Regions from separate parts of the Streptomyces sp. NBC_00086 genome, predicted to be linked through region 2. Evidence: predicted binding sites of a transcription regulator. Region 2 holds the regulator's gene; the other holds the start of a gene.
What was found. The regulator HrcA, encoded in region 2, represses chaperone genes, less so after heat shock. The targets are predictions, from matches to a motif close to TTNGCACTCNGNNNNNCNGAGTGCNAA.
Positions count from the first base shown of each region.

Region 1 (9,792 bases), 1.1 Mb from region 2:
TCACGAGGTGGTCCGCCCGCAGAAGCCGAACACCATCGCCAAGTCGCTGGCCATCGGCAACCCGGCGGACGGCCCGTACGTCCTGGACATCGCGCGCCGCACCGGCGGCTTCGTCGAGGACGTCAACGACGAGCAGGTCGTCGAGGCCATCAAGCTCCTCGCCCAGACCGAGGGCATCTTCGCCGAGACCGCGGGCGGCGTGACCGTCGGCGTGACGAAGAAGCTCGTCGAGAACGGGCAGCTCGACCCCACGCTGACCACCGTGATCCTGAACACCGGTGACGGCCTCAAGACCCTGGAGGCGGTGGCCGAAGGTGGTGGCCAGACCGCCACCATCCGCCCCAGCCTGGACGCGTTCCGCGCCGCCAACCTGGCCTGATCTTCTTACCTGTACACCGGAAGGGCAGTAGCACCATGAGCGTCAACGTCCGCATCCCCACCATCCTGCGCACCTACACCGGCGGCCAGGCCGAGGTCCCCGCCGAGGGCGCGACCCTCGAAGAGGTCATCCAGTCCCTGGAGGCGAGCCACCCCGGCATCGCCGCGCGCGTCCTGGACGACCAGGGCAAGCTGCGCCGCTTCGTGAACGTCTACGTCAACGACGACGACGTGCGCTTCGAGGGCGGGCTGCAGACGTCCACTCCGGACGGCGCCGGCATCTCGATCATCCCCGCCGTCGCGGGCGGCTGCTGAGCCTTCGCGTGACCCCGTAGGACCTCGCGGAAACTGAATTGCCCCCTCCGTTACCAAACGGAGGGGGCAATTCTGCTTGATTGGGCGCGGTAGAGTTGGGGAAGTCCCCTCCGCTGTTCTTGCCCGCCGCATATGAGCGGGCCGCGAGAGGGTTGACATTGAGTCAACATGCAAGTGCGCTATGGGCCCTTGGCGCGGTTTGTCCGGCCCGAGTTGCCCTGGAATATTCTGGGTTTTCACCCTATTTCAAACTTTCGCTGTGTCCAGAATTCTCGTTGGAATGACCTGTTGCAGACAGCAGCGGTGCGGATACATTCAGCCCCGGTCGAGGCGTTCCGGCGCAAGTTCTGACCCGGGACCGCGAAGTGCGGTCCTGCGCAAGGGCCAGTAATAGGGGAGTTAGGCATGGCTCAGGGCACCGTCAAGTGGTTCAACGCGGAGAAGGGCTACGGCTTCATCGCGGTCGACGGTGGTGCGGATGTGTTCGTCCACTACAGCGCCATCCAGATGGACGGGTACCGCACCCTTGAAGAGGGTCAGCGGGTCGAGTTCGAGATCTCGCAGGGCCAGAAGGGTCCGCAGGCGGACATGGTCAAGCTCGCCGCCGGCTAGTCCGACCGCGATCGACCACCGACACGTACGGGCCACGCACAGCGGCCGCGTACGACGGCACAACGGCATATGTACGAGGGGCCCACATCCTGGACACGGGATGCGGGCCCCTCGTGCGTGGCGGCTCCGGAGCCCTTGCGGTGTCCGGGTGTTCATCCCGGGTTGCCCGAAGCCGCTTGCACTCGGGGGGGTCGAGTGCTAATCATTGGCGTTAGCACTCTCCTGGTGAGAGTGCTACCTATACGAGGACCGGGTCAGTGAGGCCCGCAGGGTCCGGCGGGAAGAAACCGCCGGGCACGCAGGCCGTCCGTCGCGGGCGCGGGCGCGGTCCGGGAGCACTCCACCGCTGTCCGGGAGGACCACTTCAGATGGCCAAGATCATTGCGTTCAACGAGGAGGCCCGGCGCGGTCTCGAGCGAGGCATGAACCAGCTCGCCGACGCCGTCAAGGTCACCCTTGGCCCCAAGGGTCGCAACGTCGTCCTTGAGAAGAAGTGGGGCGCCCCCACGATCACCAACGATGGTGTCTCCATCGCCAAGGAGATCGAGCTCGAGGACCCGTACGAGAAGATCGGCGCCGAGCTGGTCAAGGAAGTCGCCAAGAAGACGGACGACGTCGCCGGCGACGGTACGACCACCGCCACCGTTCTCGCCCAGGCGCTCGTCCGCGAGGGCCTGCGCAACGTGGCCGCCGGTGCGAACCCGATGGCCCTCAAGCGCGGTATCGAGAAGGCCGTCGAGGCCGTCTCCGCCGCCCTGCTGGCGCAGGCCAAGGATGTCGAGACCAAGGAGCAGATCGCTTCGACGGCCTCCATCTCCGCCGCCGACACCCAGATCGGCGAGCTCATCGCCGAGGCCATGGACAAGGTCGGCAAGGAAGGCGTCATCACGGTCGAGGAGTCGCAGACCTTCGGCCTGGAGCTCGAGCTCACCGAGGGCATGCGCTTCGACAAGGGCTACATCTCGGCGTACTTCGCCACCGACATGGAGCGCATGGAGTCGTCCCTCGACGACCCGTACATCCTGATCGTCAACTCCAAGATCGGCTCGGTCAAGGACCTGCTGCCGCTCCTGGAGAAGGTCATGCAGTCCGGCAAGCCGCTGCTGATCATCGCCGAGGACGTCGAGGGCGAGGCGCTCTCCACCCTCGTCGTCAACAAGATCCGCGGCACCTTCAAGTCCGTCGCCGTCAAGGCTCCGGGCTTCGGCGACCGTCGCAAGGCCATGCTCGGCGACATCGCCATCCTCACGGGCGGCACGGTCATCTCCGAGGAGGTCGGCCTCAAGCTCGAGAACGCCGGTCTCGACCTGCTCGGCCGCGCCCGCAAGGTCGTCATCACCAAGGACGAGACCACCATCGTCGACGGTGCCGGTGACAGCGACCAGGTCCAGGGTCGCGTCAACCAGATCCGCGCCGAGATCGAGAACTCCGACTCGGACTACGACCGCGAGAAGCTGCAGGAGCGCCTGGCGAAGCTCGCCGGCGGTGTCGCGGTCATCAAGGCCGGTGCCGCGACCGAGGTCGAGCTCAAGGAGCGCAAGCACCGCATCGAGGACGCCGTTCGCAACGCGAAGGCGGCCGTCGAAGAGGGCATCGTCGCCGGTGGCGGCGTGGCCCTGCTCCAGGCTTCCTCGGTCTTCGAGAAGCTCGAGCTCACCGGCGACGAGGCGACCGGCGCCAACGCCGTCAAGCTCGCGCTGGAGGCCCCGCTCAAGCAGATCGCCGTCAACGGTGGTCTCGAGGGTGGCGTCGTCGTGGAGAAGGTCCGCAACCTGCAGATCGGTTGGGGCCTGAACGCCGCGACCGGCGAGTACGTGGACATGATCGCGGCCGGCATCATCGACCCGGCGAAGGTCACCCGCTCTGCCCTGCAGAACGCGGCGTCCATCGCGGCTCTCTTCCTCACCACCGAGGCCGTCATCGCCGACAAGCCCGAGAAGGCCGGCGCGGCTGCCGGTGGCGGCATGCCGGGCGGCGACATGGACTTCTGATCCACCCCCGGGCTCCGGCCCGAAGGTAGATCGGCTGTTCGCATCACGTACCGAGGGCGGCACCCCCAGCTGGGGGTGCCGCCCTCGGGCGTTTGCGACGGCCTAGAAGCCGGTGGTGTCGATGTCGAAGTCGAACGGCTCCGGGACGTGCAGGGGCTGGCCGAACGAGACCGTCTTGCGGGAGCGGTACCCGTGAGGGGAGGGGTCCCAGAAGCAGGTGATCTCCGAGTGCTGCATGTCGACGACCAGGTAGACGGGGACGAGCAGGCCGTACACGTCCAGTTTTTCGTTCCAGTCGGCGTCTCTCGTGGACACCGAGGTGAACTCGGCTACTAGGGACAGAGCCGCACCGTCCGCGTGTCGGCCCTCCCCGTCGAAGGCCGCCTCATCCGCAACGAACAGGTCTGGCCCGTACGCGCGCTCGGAGGCCGAGAACCGGAAGAGGAAGGGTGCGGTGTCCGCGCCGTGTCCTTCAGGGGCGTGGGCCTCGATCTGCTTCCGGAGTGCTCGCATGGGCCGGTAGTAGCGCAGCTTGGAAAACGGCGACACGACGATCTTCCCCCGGATGAGCTCGGCCTTGAAGCCGTCTGGCGTGTTCATCTCCGCAACCGTCTGCAGGAGCTCCTCGAATGTCGGCAGCACCGACAGCGCCTCTATGGGTGTGGCCCGCTCGGTCATGATCGTCACCGTCATCCTCCGGATGGCGTGCTGTGCCCCTGAATGTGTGCCTCGTCCCAGGCTAGCGGCGGGCGGACCGCCGTGCCCGGCCTATGGGACGGACCGCCCCAGCCCCCCGACCTTTGGTTGACTGCAGACATGACTGATGTGTTCGTCAAGATCTGCGGGCTCAAGACCGCGCACGACGTCGAGGTCGCCGTGGCCGCCGGGGCCGATGCCGTCGGCTTCGTCTTCGCGCCCGGCAGTCCGCGTACGGTCGACGCCGTGACGGCACGGGAGCTCGCCGCACACGTGCCGGACGGGGTGCTCACCGTGGGGGTGTTCCGGGGGCAGTCCGTCGCGGAGGTGCGGCGCTTCGCCGAGGAGAGCGGCGTACGGGGCGTGCAGCTGCACGGCGAGGAGGGCCCGGAGGACTTCGCGGCGCTGCGCGCGGAGGGCCGCACCCTGCTGCGGGCCACGGCGCAGCACGTGGAGCGCTGCGGGGAGTACGGCGAGGACCTGCTGCTCCTCGACGCCCCGGACCCCGGCTCCGGCAAGCCGTGGAACTGGGGCTCGGCGGACTTCACCGCGCCGGCGGGCCGCTGGCTGCTGGCGGGCGGGCTGACACCGGCCAACGTGGGTGAGGCCCTCACGGCCACCGGCGCGTGGGGCGTGGACGTGTCGAGCGGCGTGGAGAGCGAGCGCGGCGTCAAGTCCCCGGATCTGATCCGCGCCTTCATCACGGCGGCCCGCGAAGCGAGGCCCTGCGGGGCCTGACCCCGTGGGGCCTGACCTTGCCGGGCTGCGCCCCAGGGGGTCCGGTGAGAGGGCGGGTGGGGGACTCCGCCCCGCCGCCCGGGAGCCATCGGCGCCACGCCCGGGCCGGGGGCCGGGCGTGTGGATCCGCTGCGCCGTCCGGCCGTTCGCGGCCGGTGTCGGCGGGGATCCGGGCGCCGGGGATGGTCGGCTGTCCGACGGTCAGTCGCCCCCAGCGAAAGGTGGTACCCGGTGAAACGAGCCCGTTTCCTCGCCGCGGTCGTCCCGTCCCTGCTCACGGCCGCACTCACGGCCACCGCGATGAGCGCGCCCGCCACGGCCGCGCCCCTGCCGAAGCCCAAGCTCCCGGTCCCGCACTGCTTCGACAGCAACGGGACCGACCTCAACGACTTCTACGGCGTGAAGGAGCGGATCGTGGGCCCGCCCACCTGCCGTGAGATCTACGCCAAGGAGAAGTGGGTCAGGGTCGCGCCGGGCTGGACCACGGCGCCCAGCGCCGCGGTGGCCGTGTACCCGGCCGGGTACACGCCGTCCGAGACCAACCCGATCGACGACTTCAACTCCAAGTTCGACAGCGCCACCTACGTCACCGACATCGGCACGCCGCAGGAGAAGCGCCACACGTTCAAGAAGAAGCAGGTCCTGCGGACCGGCTTCGTCGGCCCCGACGGCCTTCCGTTCTCGGTCGCCGTCTCGCCGCCGCTCAAGGCGCTGGACCTCGGCCCTCACACGCACACCGTCCTGTTCACCCTCAGTGCCGAGCACTGCGACGGCATCGGAACGGACCGCGAGGAGAGCTGCCTGCCCGCGGGCACCTTCCCGTACACGGTGGACACCGCCATCACGGTGGTCCCGGCTCCGTAGTCGTCGTACGGCTGGTCGTAGTCCGGCTAGGCCAGCGAGTCGATCCAGCGCTCCAGGCGACGCCCTTCCGAGGCCATCATCTCCGGGTCGCGGAAGGTGTTCGTGAGCAGGGAGATGCCCTGGTACGAGGCGATCAGGGCGACCGCGAGCTCGCGCGCGTCGGTGGCCCGGCCCAAGGCGAGGAACTGCTGCTCGGCCCAGTCGAGCAGCACCCGCATGACGGTGGCGAGGGTCTGGTCGAGGCCGTCGTCGCGCTTGTCGAGCTCGGAGGCGAGCGAGCCGGTGGGGCAGCCGTAGCGGGCGGTGAGCTCACGCTGGTCGACCCAGCCGGCGAGGAGGGCCTTCAGCCGGTCCTGCGGGGTGGGGAGCGCGTCCAGAACGGCGATCAGCCCGGCCAGGTGCTGCGCGTGGGCGTCGATGGCCGCTTCGACCAGCTGGTCCTTGGTCTTGAAGTAGTAGTAGACGTTGCCGAGGGGGACGTCGGCCGCGCGCGCGATGTCGGCGATCGTCGTCTTCTCCATGCCCTGTTCGTGCAGGACCTGGGCCGCGGCCGCGGCGAGGCGTTCGCGCTTGCCGCCACGTTTCGTACCTGAGTAAGTCACCTGACTAAGTGTAGACGGGTGCCACCCGGGAGGCTATGGTCGTCCCAGGAGTTAGTCAGTCAGCTAACTCACTTCATGGGTGGGAGCCTTTCATGATCGTCATCACGGGTGCGACCGGAAACGTCGGCAGCGAGCTGGTACGGATCCTCGCGGCGGCGGGGGAGCGCGTCACGGCCGTCTCCCGCCGGGCGCCGGAGCATGCCCTGCCCGACGGGGTCCGCCACCACCGGGCCGATCTCGCCGATCCGCAGAGCCTGCGGCCGGCCCTCGCCGGGGCCGGGGCCCTGTTCCTGCTCGTCGCCGGCGAGGACCCGCGGGCGGTCCTCGCAACGGCCGCGGAGGCCGGCGTACGCAGGGTCGTACTGCTGTCCTCGCAGGGGGTCGGGACCCGGCCCGAGCAGTACGGGCACCCGGCCGCCTTCGAAGAGGCGGTCCGCCGGTCTGGGCTGGAGTGGACGGTCCTGCGCTCGGGCGGGCTCGACTCCAACGCCTTCGCCTGGGCCGACTCGATCCGTACGCACCGCACGGCCGCGGCGCCCTTCGGGGACGTCGGGCTGCCGACGGTCGACCCGGCGGACGTGGCCGAGGTCGCCGCCGCCGTACTGCGGGGCTCCGGGCACGCGGGGAACACGTACGACCTCACCGGCCCGGCCCCGGTCACCCCGCGCGAGCGGGCCGAGGCGATCGCGGGGGCGATCGGCGAACCGGTGCGGTTCGTGGAGCAGAGCCCCGAGGAGGCCCGCGCGCAGATGCTGACCTTCATGCCCGAGCCGGCGGTGGAGGGCACCCTGGCGATCCTGGGCGCGCCGGTCGCCGCCGAACGGGCCGTCAGCCCGGCCGTCGAGCGGATCCTCGGCCGGGCCCCGCGCCCCTTCGCCGCCTGGGCGGACCGCTCGGCGGCGGCCTTTCGCTGACCGGGCCGGACCGCTCGGCGGCGGTCTTCCGCCGGCGAAGCCGGACCGGCCCGGCATCCCTTCCCGTCTCTCCCCGGAGGAGCAGCACCCATGCCCGTACAGCCCGTACTCGACTCGACGATCCACTACCGGGAGGCCGGTACGCGCACCGGTGTGCCGGTGGTCTTCCTGCACGGGAACCCCACCTCCTCCCACCTCTGGCGGGAGGTGATCCCCGCCGTCGGCGGCCCGGCCCGGCTCCTCGCGCCTGACCTGATCGGGATGGGGGACTCGGGCAAGCCCGACCTCGCCTACACCTTCGCCGATCACGCCCGCTACCTCGACGCCTGGTTCGACGCGCTCGGGCTGGAGCGGGCCGTGCTCGTCGGGCACGACTGGGGAGGCGCGCTCGCCTTCGACCGGGCCGCCCGGCATCCGGGGCGGGTGCGCGGGATCGCGTTCACCGAAACCATCGTCAAGCCGATGAGCTGGGAGGAGTTCCCCGAGGGCGGCCGCGAGCTGTTCCGGGCGATCAAGACGCCCGGGGTGGGGGAGGCGATGATCCTCGACGAGAACGCCTTCATCGAGGACACGCTGCCCGGAACCTTCGGCCCCGGCGCCCTGGAGGTGTACCGGGCCCCGTACCCGACGAGGGAGAGCCGGCGCCCGATACTCCAGTGGGCCCGGTCGATGCCGCTGGGCGGGGAGCCGGCCGAGGTGGTGGCCCGCGTGGCGGCGTACGACGAGTGGCTCGCGGCGAGCCCGGACGTGCCCAAGCTGCTGCTGACCTTCGCCCCGGGGCCCGGGGCGATGACGGGACAGGAGACCGTCGACTGGTGCGTGGCGAACATCGCGGGTCTCGAACTCGCCCGGCACGACGACGTGCCCGCCGGCCACCACACCCCCGAGGACCACCCGCTGCTGGTCGCGGCGGCGGTACGGGACTGGGCGGGTCGGCACGGACTGTGGGGGTGAGCCGGTTGCCCCGATCGGCGAGGGTGGGGCGAAGGGCGGGCGGAACGGGCCTTCGGACCCTCCGGCGACGGACGTAGGTCCCTGTCGGTGGGCCTTCCGCCCCGGGGAGACTTCGAAACATGGACACTCTGGATTCGGTGATCGTCAACGTCAACGATCACCTCTGGACCTACCTGCTGATTCCGCTGGTGGTCGGTGCGGGCCTGTACTTCACGGTCCGCTCCCGGGGTGTGCAGCTGCGCCTGCTTCCCGAGATGTTCCGGGTGGTGAAGGAGAAGACCCCGCCGCGCGCCGACGGCCGCAAGCAGGTCTCGTCCTTCGGCGCCTTCACGATCTCGGCCGCCGCGCGCGTCGGTACCGGCAACATCGCCGGTGTCGCCGCCGCCATCACCCTGGGCGGCGCGGGCGCAGTCTTCTGGATGTGGATGATGGCGCTGATCGGCGCGGCCTCCGCCTTCGTGGAATCGGCCCTCGCCCAGCTCTACAAGGTGCGCAACGCCGGCGGCGCCTACCGTGGCGGCCCGGCCTACTACATGCAGCGGGCGCTGGGTAAACGCTGGCTCGGGGTGCTCTTCGCGGTGACGATCACCGTCACCTTCGGCTTCGTCTTCAACGCCGTACAGGCCAACACCATCACCGCCGTGGCTTCGGGCTCCCTCGCCGACACGGACGGATCGAACTGGTTCGGCCCCTCGCTCGGCGTGCTGCTGGCCGCCCTGCTGGGCCTGGCCGTCTTCGGCGGGGTCAGGCGGATCTCGTCCATCACCACGGTCCTGGTGCCGGTGATGGCGATCGTGTACCTCCTCCTCGGCGCGGCGGTGGTCCTCCTCAACATCACCGAGTTCCCCCGGGTCATCGCCGACATCGTCGGCGGCGCCTTCGGCTTCCGCGAGCTGGCGGCCGGCGGTATCGGCGCGGCCATCCAGCAGGGCATCCGGCGCGGCATGTTCTCCAACGAGGCGGGCCTGGGCTCGGCCCCGAACGCGGGCGCCGCCGCCGAGGTCTCGCACCCGGTCAAGCAGGGCCTCGTACAGTCCCTGGGCGTCTTCTTCGACACCCTCCTCGTCTGCACGATGACGGCCTTCATCGTCCTGGTCACCAACCCGGAGCTGTCGGGCCGCCAGGGCGCGGACCTGACGCAGACGGCGCTGAGCGAGACGCTGGGCGGGTGGGCCGGCCATCTGCTCACCGTGGTGGTCTTCATGCTCGCCTTCAGCAGCATGATCGGTAACTACTACTACGGCGAGACCAACATCCAGTTCATCACCCGCAAGCGGTGGGTCCTGCCCGGCTACCGGGCGCTGGTCCTGTCGGCGGTCGTCCTGGGCTCGCTCGGTTCGGTGTCGATCGTCTGGAACCTGGCGGACGTGTTCATGGGCCTCATGGCCCTGATCAACCTCGCCGCGATCATCCCGCTGTCGGCCATCGCCTTCCGCCTCCTGGACGACTACCTCGCCCAGCGCCGCGCGGGCCTGGAACCGGTCTTCACCCGCGACCGCATGCCGGACCTGAAGGGGATCCAGTGCTGGGACCCGATCCGCACGACGGTCCCGTCGGCGCAGGCGCCGGAACGGGTGTAGCGGGCTGGTGGTGTGCGGGGGTTGCTGCGTGCGCCACCCGATCGTGGGACGCTGAACGAAACGGCCGCACGCCGTGAAACCGTCTGTCTACGCTCGCTGGCATATGCCACAGGAGAGGAGACCCGCGATGACCGCAGCCATGGTCGAA
Region 1 covers NZ_JAPELZ010000001.1:4,483,405-4,493,196, forward strand. Annotated here, with positions in the region: gene thrC (threonine synthase) at 1-379, shown strand, start outside; gene OG276_RS20150 (MoaD/ThiS family protein) at 415-693, shown strand; gene OG276_RS20155 (cold-shock protein) at 1,099-1,305, shown strand; gene groL (chaperonin GroEL) at 1,674-3,296, shown strand; gene OG276_RS20165 (Uma2 family endonuclease) at 3,399-3,989, opposite strand; gene OG276_RS20170 (phosphoribosylanthranilate isomerase) at 4,113-4,730, shown strand; gene OG276_RS20175 (hypothetical protein) at 4,962-5,594, shown strand; gene OG276_RS20180 (TetR/AcrR family transcriptional regulator) at 5,621-6,196, opposite strand; gene OG276_RS20185 (SDR family oxidoreductase) at 6,289-7,110, shown strand; gene OG276_RS20190 (haloalkane dehalogenase) at 7,201-8,064, shown strand; gene OG276_RS20195 (sodium:alanine symporter family protein) at 8,184-9,644, shown strand; gene OG276_RS20200 (Uma2 family endonuclease) at 9,772-9,792, shown strand, end outside.
Region 1: a site for HrcA is predicted at 1,481-1,507, ahead of groL (chaperonin GroEL). Genes of this name have one in related genera too.

Region 2 (9,792 bases):
CGCCGAGGCTGCCCTCGCGCTGGATCCGTCCCACGTCCGGCCCCTTGATCCCGTGGAGCGCGAGCAGTTCGGGCCGTATCCGGCGCCCGTCGGGCTCGGTGACCCGGTAACCGAAGGACTCCACCGGGTGCGACAGCCGTACGGCGTCGAGGGTGTACGCGTCCCCGCGCGCCAGGATCCCGTCCTCGGCCACCGGCTCCTCGGCGAGCTGCACCGTCTCGCGGTAGGCCGTGGCGTACCGCAGCCGGTCGAAGAACTTCTGTCCGGAGGCCGGGTAGTGGGCGGTGACGGGGTGCGGGACCCGGTCGAGGTTGATCCGCTGGATGACCCCGGCGAGGCCGAGGCTGTGGTCACCGTGGAAGTGGGTGACGCAGATCCGGTTGATGTCGTGCGCGGCCACCCCGGCGCGGAGCATCTGGCGCTGGGTGCCCTCGCCGGGATCGAAGAGGATGCCCTCCCCGTCCCAGCGCAGCAGGTAGCCGTTGTGGTTGCGGTGGCGGGTGGGCACCTGGCTGGCGGTGCCGAGGACCACTAGTTCTCGTACGGACACGGTTTATCCCGGGGGCCATTCGAAGCCGCGGCCGCCCAGGACGTGCACGTGGGCGTGGAAGACGACCTGGCCGACGCCGGCGCCGGTGTTGAAGACGAGGCGGTAGCCGCGCTCGGCGAGTCCCTCGTCGGCGGCGACGCGGCCGGCCTCCGTCAGGACGTCGGCGGCGATCCCGGGCTCCGCGGCCGCGAGGGAGGCTGCGTTGGGGTAGTGCACCTTCGGGATGACGAGGACGTGGGTGGGCGCCTGCGGGTTGATGTCGCGGAAGGCGACGGTCGTGTCCGTCTCCCGGATGACCGTCGCGGGGAGGTTCCCCGCGACGATCTTGCAGAACAGGCAGTCGGCCTGCGGTTCCCCGGCCATGTGCTGAACCCTTCGTGACGGGTGATCGGTTCCGGCATGGTATCCACCGCCACCGGCCGGACCGGACCGGACCGGTCAGGACCAGCGGCCCGTCCTCGCCAGCAGCACCGCCGCGGCGGCCGTGCCCGCCGTGGAGGTGCGCAGCACCGAGGGCCCCAGCCGGTACGGGTGCGCCCCGGCCGCGGCGAAGGCGGCGAGTTCGTCCGGGGAGACCCCGCCCTCGGGGCCGACGACCAGGACGATGGAGCCGGCGGCGGGCAGTTCCGCGGTGGCCAGCGCGCCCGAGGGGGCGTCCCGGTCCTCGTGCAGGACCACGGCGAGGTCGGCCCCGGCGAGCAGGGTCGCGACCTGCTTGGTCGACAGCGCCTCCTCGACCTCGGGGAAGCGGACCCGGCGGGACTGCTTGCCGGACTCGCGGGCGGTGGCCCGCCACTTCGCGAGGGATTTGGCACCCCGGTCGCCGCGCCACTGGGTGATGCAGCGCGAGGCCTGCCAGGGCACGATCGCGTCGACGCCGGTCTCCGTCATGGTCTCGACGGCGACCTCGCCGCGGTCGCCCTTGGGCAGGGCCTGGACGACGGTGATCCGGACGGCCGGCTCCGCCTCCTCGTGGACCCCGGACACGGAGACGACGAGGCGGTCCTTGCCCTCGGCGGCCGTGACCACGGCCTCGGCCCAGCCGCCCCGGCCGTCGGTCAGCACGAGGGCCTCGCCGGGGGCCAGCCGCTTCACGGAGACCGCGTGGCGGCCCTCGGGGCCGTCCAGGACGAACTCCGGCCCCGCGGGAACCTTTTCGACCACGAACACCGGGGCGGTCATGACGCACTCCTCATCTGCATTGCCTTCAACACGTCCTGTGCCGCGCCGAGTTCCGCCGCGAGCACCTCCACCAGTTCCCCGGCCGGCAGGGCCCGCGCCAGCCGGTGGCCCTGGCCCGCCCACAGGGCCATGCCCTGCGGGTCCCCGGCCGCGGCGGCGGCCTTGCGCAGCGGCGCGGTCAGGTGGTGGACCTGCGGGTACGCGGCCGGGGCGTACGGGCCGTGCTCGCGCATGAACCGGTTGACCAGTCCGCGGGCCGGCCGCCCCGAGAAGGCCCGGGTCAGCTCCGTGCGGACGAACAGCGGGTCGGTCAGGGCCTTCTTGTGCAGGGCGTGCGCGCCGGACTCCGGGCAGGCCAGGAAGGCCGTGCCGAGCTGCGCGGCCTCCGCACCCGCGGCGAGCAGTGCGGCGATCTGCGAGCCGCGCATCAGGCCGCCCGCCGCGATGATCGGCAGGGCCACGGCCTCGCGCACCTGCGCGACGAGCGCGAGCAGGCCGACTCCGGCCGTGCCGTCGCCCTGCGGGTCGTCGCGGTGGGTGCCCTGGTGGCCGCCCGCCTCCACGCCCTGGACACAGACGGCGTCGGCGCCGGCCGCCTGCGCGGCGCGGGCCTCCTCGACGGAGGTGACGGTGGCGATCGTGTACGTACCGACCTTGCGCAGGCAGGTGAAGGCCGCGGGCGAGGGCAGGCCGAAGGTGAACGAGACCACGGGTACCGGGTCTTCGATGAGAATGGCCAGTTTGGCGTCGTAGCCGTCGTCGCTGGTGCCGATGATGTCCTCGTCGGCGAGGGAGATCTCGTACCAGGAGGCCTCGCTGGCGAGGTGCCCGCGGTAGGCCTCCACGACCGCCGGGTCCACGTGGGAGGCCTGCGGCAGGAAGAGGTTGACGCCGAAGGGGCGGCGGGTGAGCGCGCGCAGCCGCTTGATCTCCTGGTACATGCCGTCGGCGGTCTTGTAGCCGCCGGCGAGGAAGCCCAGTCCGCCCGCTTCGCAGACGGCGGCCGCGAGCGGCGGGCAGGAAGCGCCGCCCGCCATGGGCGCCTGCACGATCGGGTACGCGAAGAGACCGTTCGGTGCGGAGGACATGTGCTGCATCGTGCCATGTCCCGCTCACGGGACCGAATCACGGCATTCGCCTGGCATAGTCCCCTTCACCGGGGTGCCCGAATACCGCCGCCGCCCTGCCGTCCCGCATGCCGCGAGCCCGGTCCGGGGCATCCCCGGACCGGGCTCGCAGGTGTTCTCGTACACCGCCGGGACGCCGCCCCTACGGTGCTCCGCGCGTGCGGATCAGCGCCCGTTGAAGGCGTCCTTCAGACGGCTGAACAGGCCTTGCTGGCCCGGCGCGAACTGGCCGAGCGGCCGCTCCTCGCCGCGCAGCTTGGCGAGCTGGCGCAGCAGGTCCTCCTGCGCCGGGTCCAGCTTGCTGGGGGTGGTGACCTCGACGTGGACGATCAGGTCGCCGCGGCCGCCGCCGCGCAGGTGCGTGACGCCCCGGCCGTGCAGGGGGATCGCCTGGCCGGACTGGGTGCCGGGGCGGATGTCGATCTCCTCCAGGCCGTCCAGCGTCTCCAGCGGGCACTTGGTGCCCAGGGCCGCCGCGGTCATCGGGATGGTGACTGTGCAGTGCAGGTCGTCCCCGCGCCGCTGGAAGGTCGGGTGCGGCAGTTCGTGGATCTCCACGTACAGGTCGCCGGCGGGGCCGCCGCCGGGGCCGACCTCGCCCTCGCCCGCGAGCTGGATCCGGGTGCCGTTCTCGACGCCCGCCGGGATCTTGACGGTGAGGCTGCGGCGGGAGCGGACCCGGCCGTCGCCCGCGCACTCGGGGCACGGGGTCGGGACCACGGTGCCGAAGCCCTGGCACTGCGGGCAGGGGCGCGAGGTCATGACCTGGCCCAGGAAGGACCGGGTGACCTGCGAGACCTCACCGCGGCCGCGGCACATGTCACAGGTCTGCGCCGAGGTGCCGGGGGCGGCGCCTTCGCCGGAGCAGGTGGTGCAGACGACGGCCGTGTCGACCTGGATGTCCTTGGTCGTGCCGAAGGCGGCCTCGTCCAGTTCCAGGTCGAGGCGGATCATGGCGTCCTGGCCGCGGCGGGTCCGCGAGCGCGGTCCGCGCTGCGAGGACTGGCCGAAGAAGGCGTCCATGATGTCGGAGAAATTGCCGAAGCCGCCCGCTCCGAAGCCGCCGGCTCCGCCGCCGCCCGAGGAGGACAGCGGGTCGCCGCCGAGGTCGAAGACCTGCTTCTTCTGCGGGTCCGAGAGGACCTCGTAGGCGGCGTTGATCTCCTTGAAACGCTCTTGCGTCTTGGGATCGGGATTCACATCCGGGTGCAGCTCGCGCGCGAGCCGCCGGAATGCCTTCTTGATCTCGTCCTGCGATGCGTCGCGGCGCACGCCGAGAACGGCGTAGTAGTCCGTGGCCACTTACGACTCCGCCAGGATCTGTCCGACGTAACGTGCCACTGCGCGTACCGCTCCCATCGTTCCGGGGTAGTCCATGCGGGTCGGTCCGACCACGCCGAGTTTGGCGACTGCTTCGCCGCCCGAACCGTAGCCGACCGAGACGACGGACGTGGAGTTCAGTCCCTCGTAGGCGTTCTCATGCCCGATCTTTACGGCCATTCCCGACTCACTGGCCTCGCCCAGCAGCTTGAGGAGCACGACCTGCTCCTCCAGCGCTTCGAGCACCGGCCTGATCGTCAGGGGAAAATCGTGTCCGAAGCGGGTGAGGTTGGCGGTGCCGCCGATCATCAGCCGCTCCTCCGCCTCCTCGACCAGCGTTTCGAGAAGGGTGTCGAGGACGGCTCGCACCGTCACCCGGTCTTCGGTCTCGAAGGATTCCGGAAGGTCCTTCACCAGCGGCGGCACGTCGGTGAACCGGCGGCCGACGACAATGCTGTTGAGCCGCGCCCGCAGGTCCGCGAGCGAGGTGTCCGCGAAGGGGGTCTGGCAGTCGACGAGCCGCTGCTCGACCCGGCCGGTGTCCGTGATGAGGACCAGCATCAGGCGGGCCGGGGCCAGCGAGAGCAGTTCCACGTGCCGGACGGTGGAGCGGGTCAGCGACGGGTACTGGACGACGGCGACCTGCCGGGTGAGCTGCGCGAGCAGCCGCACCGTCCGGCCGACGACGTCGTCGAGGTCCACGGCCCCGTCGAGGAAGTTCTGGATGGCCCGGCGCTCGGGCGTCGACAGCGGTTTGACCCCCGCCAGCTTGTCGACGAAGAGGCGGTAGCCCTTGTCCGTGGGGATCCGGCCGGCGCTGGTGTGGGGCTGGGCGATGTAGCCCTCGTCCTCCAGCACGGCCATGTCGTTGCGCACGGTGGCGGGCGAGACGCCGAGCCGGTGCCGCTCGGTGAGCGCCTTGGAGCCGACCGGCTCCTCCGTCCCGACGTAGTCCTGGACGATGGCGCGCAGCACTTCGAGTCTGCGTTCGCTGAGCATCGCGCACACCTCCATCGTTTCCGTCGTTCGCGGCTTCGGCAGGCTCTGCCTGCTGGCACTCTGAGCGTTCGAGTGCCAGAGATCCCCCGGTCAGTGTACGGCGGGGTGGTACGCCCGTAGCAAGGGCGGCCCGCCAAGGTAGCGTCGCGGCATGGACCTGCGTTGGGAAGAGGCGGGCTGGGAACAGCTCACAGAACGGGTCGGCCGCAAGCGGCTGCCGGTGTGGGACTGCACCGTGGGACTGGTGGTGGGCGAGGATTCGGCCCTCGTGATCGACCCCGGATCCTGCCTTCGGGAGGGCTCTGCGGTGCGGGCCGAGGCGGAGCGGCTGGCGGGCCGCCGCGTGACCCATCTCGCATTCACACACGGACATTTCGACCACGTATTGGGTGGTGCGGCGTTCGCGGGAGTGGAGGTCTACGGTCCGGTCGGGCTGGACGCCGTGCTCTCGGCGGGCCGGGAGGAGCTGCGCGAGGACGCGGTCCGCCAGGGGCTGGCGGAGGCCGAGGCGGCCGAGGCGGCGGACCTGCTGGTGGTTCCCCGGCACCTGGTGTCGGGCGAGTGGACGCTCGACCTGGGCGGGGTGCAGGTGCTGCTGGCGAACGTGGGGCCCGGGCACTCCGGGCACGATCTGGCCGTCTTCGTACCCGGAGCGCGCGAGGTGGTCTTCTGCGGCGACCTGGTCGAGGAGTCGGGCGAGCCGCAGGCGGGTCCGGACGCGATGCCCGGGCAGTGGCCGGCGGCCCTGGACCGGCTGCTGGCCCTGGGCGGGGACGACGCTCTGTACGTGCCGGGTCACGGAGCGGTGGTCGACGCGGCCTTCGTGCGTGCCCAACGCGACACACTGGCAACCCGTTTCGGCGTGTCGGCCCCCTGAGGCGGCCCGCTCTCCTACCCTCGGCCGGATGCGTGAGTACTCCCCCGACCTGACCCCGCAGTGGAAGCGCGCCAAGCCCGTCCCGGAGGTGCCGGCGGATCCCGATCTGGTGGTCGAGGTGGCGGGTACGGACTTCTGCGGCGCGGTGGTGGCCTGCGAGGCGGGCACGGTCACCCTGGAGGACCGCTTCGGCAAGCGCCGCGTCTTCCCCCTCGAACCCCGCGCCTTCCTCCTGGACGGCGCCGTGGTGACCCTGACCCGCCCGGCCCGGGGGCCGGCCGCCCCGGCCCGTACGGCCTCGGGCTCGCTCGCCGTGCCCGGGGCCCGGGCACGGGTGGCGCGGGCGGGCCGGATCTACGTGGAGGGCCGCCACGACGCCGAACTGGTCGAACGGGTCTGGGGCGACGACCTGCGGATCGAGGGCGTCGTGGTGGAGTACCTGGAGGGCATCGACGACCTCCCCTCGGTCGTCGCGGACTTCGCCCCGGCCGCCGACGCCCGGCTGGGCATCCTGGTGGACCACCTGGTGCCGGGCTCCAAGGAGTCCCGCATCGCCGCCTCCGTGACCTCCCCGCACGTCCTGATCGTGGGACACCCGTACGTGGACGTCTGGCAGGCGGTGAAACCCTCGGCCCTCGGCATCCGCGCCTGGCCGGTGATCCCGCCCGGCCAGGACTGGAAGACGGGCATCTGCCGCGCCCTGGGCTGGCCGGAGAACACCGGAGCCGCCTGGCAGCACATCCTGTCCCGCGTGACCTCGTACAAGGACCTGGAGCCCACCCTCCTGGGCGCGGTGGAGCACTTGATCGACCACGTGACGGCATAGAGTCGGCGAAAATTCAGCCCCGCCGGCGTTTGAGGCGCGGGGGTCCGGGGGCTGGCCCCCGGGAACGGCGCCGCACGCGGCAGGGGGCACCTCCCAGCGGTAGCTGGGGGAGGGTCCGGGCGGAGCCCGGGGAACGGTGGAAGGGCGGGTAGGGGACGGCCCCGCAGGGCTACCCACCCCGGACGGGGCTAGTCGACCAGGTCGCGGACCACCGCGTCGGCCAGCAGCCGCCCCCGCAGGGTCAGGACGGCCCGCCCGGCCGCGTACGGGCCTGCTTCGAGGAGCCCGTCGGCCAAGGCGCGCCGCGAGGCGGCCAGCCCCGCCTGCGCGAGCAGCGACAGCGGCACCCCGTCCACGAGCCGGAGCTCCAGCAGGATCCGCTCCACCCGCCGGTCCTCGGAGGACAACAGCTCCCGCCCGGCCCCGGGCGAGCGCCCCTCCGCCAGCGCAGCCGCATAGGCGCCGGGATGCTTCACGTTCCACCACCGCACCCCGCCCACGTGCGAGTGCGCCCCGGGCCCGGCCCCCCACCAGTCGGCGCCGCGCCAGTACAGCTCGTTGTGCAGGCACCGCCCGGCCTCGGAGGTGGCCCAGTTCGAGACCTCGTACCAGGAGTACCCCGCCTCGGCCATCACCGAGTCGAGGATCAGGTACCGGTCCGCGTGGACGTCGTCGTCCGTCATGGGGACCTCGCCCCGCCGGATCCGCCGCGCGAGCTGGGTGCCCTCCTCCACGATCAGCGCGTAGGCACTGATGTGGTCGGGCCCGGCCCCCAGCGCCGCCGACAGCGACGCCCGCCAGTCCTCGTCCGATTCCCCCGGCGTCCCGTAGATCAGGTCCAGGTTCACGTGCTCGAAGCCCGCCGCCCGCGCCTCCGCCACGCAGGCCTCCGGCCGCCCGGGGGTGTGCGTGCGGTCCAGCACCTTCAGGACGTGCTGCTTGGCGCTCTGCATGCCGAAGGAGATCCGGTTGAAGCCGCCCGCGCGCAGCTCCGCCAGGTACTCCGGGTTCACCGACTCCGGATTGGCCTCGGTGGTCACCTCGGCGTCCTCGGCCAGCCCGAACTCCTCGCGGATCGCCGCGAGCATCCGTACGAGGTCGCCGGCGGGCAGCAGCGTGGGCGTGCCGCCTCCCACGAAGACGGTGCGCACGGCCCTCGGGTCGTCCCCGAGCACCTTGCGCGCCAGCCGGACCTCGTCGATCAGGGTGTCGGCGTAGTTCTCCCGAGAGGCGAGCACACCGCCGGTGCCCCGCAGCTCGGTGGCCGTGTAGGTGTTGAAGTCGCAGTACCCGCAGCGCGTGGCGCAGTACGGAACGTGCAGGTAGAACCCGAGCGGCCGCTCCCCCGCTCCCTCGAGGGCGTGGAGCGGCAGCGAGCCGTCTTCGGGCATGGGTTCACCGTCGGGCAGTGCGGAAGGCATGAGCCCATTGTCCCGCACTGCCCCAAGGTCGTTTACGCGTGCGCGGCGCCTGCGGCCGCGCCCCGGACTACGCCTCCCGGGAGCCCTCGTACATCTCCTCGATGAGGTGCTTGAACTCGCGCTCGACGACCGGCCGCTTCAGCTTGAGGCTCGGGGTGAGGTCCCCGTGCTCCACGTCGAGGTCGCGCGGCAGGAGGCGGAACTTCTTGACCGTCTGCCAGCGCTGGAGGCCCTCGTTGAGGGTCTGGACGTAGGTCTCGATGAGCCGGTTCGTCTCGGGGGCGGCCAGGACCTGGGAGTACGTCTTGCCCTCCAGGCCGTTCTCGGCGGCCCAGACCAGGATGGAGGGCTCGTCGAGGGCGATGAGGGCGGAGCAGAAGTTCCGGTCGGCCCCGTGGACGACGATGCTGGAGACGTACGGGCAGAGCGCCTTGAACTGGCCCTCGATCTCCGCCGGGGCGACGTACTTGCCGCCCGAGGTCTTGATCAGGTCCTTCTTGCGGTCGGTGATGCGCAGGTAGCCGTCCGCGGAGAGCTCGCCGATGTCGCCGGTGTGCAGCCAGCCGTCGGCCTCCAGCACCTCGGCGGTCTTCTCGGGCTGCTGGTGGTAGCCCTGCATGATGCCGGGGCCGCGCAGGAGCACCTCGCCGTCGTCGGCGATGCGGACCTCGGTGCCGGGGAGCGGCTTGCCGACGGTGCCGGTGCGGTAGGCCTCGCCGGGGTTGACGAAGGAGGCGGCGCTGGACTCGGTGAGCCCGTAGCCCTCCAGGATGTGGATGCCCGCGCCGGAGAAGAAGTAGCCGATGTCGGGGGCGAGGGCGGAGGCGCCGGAGACCGCGGCGCGCAGGTTGCCGCCGAAGGCCTCGCGGAGCTTGGAGTAGACGAGCGCGTCGGCGATCTTGTGCTTGGTGGAGAGGCCGAAGGGGGCGCTCGCCCGGCCGGTGCGGCGGAAGTTGTCCTGGGTGACCTTGGCGTACTCGCGGGCCACGCCGACGGACCACTGGAAGATCTTGTACTTGGCGCCGCCGCCGGCCCGGGCCTTGGCGGCGACCCCGTTGTAGACCTTCTCGAAGATGCGCGGGACGGCCGCCATGTAGGTCGGCTGCACGATCGGCAGGTTCTCGATGATCTTGTCGATGCGGCCGTCGACGGCGGTGACGTGGCCGACCTCGATCTGGCCGGAGGTGAGCACCTTGCCGAAGACGTGGGCGAGCGGCAGCCAGAGGTACTGGACGTCGTCCTTGGTGATCAGGCCGGTGGCGACGGTGGCCTTGGCCATGTACGACCAGTTGTCGTGCGGCAGCCGCACGCCCTTGGGGCGCCCGGTGGTGCCGGAGGTGTAGATGAGGGTGGCGAGCTGGTCGGCGGTGATGGCCGCGATCCGCTCCTTGACCGCCTCGGGGTGCTTGGCGAGGTACTCCCGCCCGCGCGCCTCCAGGTCGGCGAGGGAGAGCACCCAGCCCTCGGGGTCCCCGTCGGCCGCGACGGCG
Region 2 covers NZ_JAPELZ010000001.1:5,608,104-5,617,895, reverse strand. Annotated here, with positions in the region: gene OG276_RS25240 (ribonuclease Z) at 1-550, opposite strand, end outside; gene OG276_RS25235 (histidine triad nucleotide-binding protein) at 554-913, opposite strand; gene OG276_RS25230 (16S rRNA (uracil(1498)-N(3))-methyltransferase) at 989-1,732, opposite strand; gene OG276_RS25225 (nitronate monooxygenase) at 1,729-2,820, opposite strand; gene dnaJ (molecular chaperone DnaJ) at 3,025-4,161, opposite strand; gene hrcA (heat-inducible transcriptional repressor HrcA) at 4,162-5,178, opposite strand; gene OG276_RS25210 (MBL fold metallo-hydrolase) at 5,330-6,055, shown strand; gene OG276_RS25205 (DUF3097 domain-containing protein) at 6,084-6,881, shown strand; gene hemW (radical SAM family heme chaperone HemW) at 7,070-8,302, opposite strand; gene OG276_RS25195 (long-chain fatty acid--CoA ligase) at 8,370-9,792, opposite strand, start outside.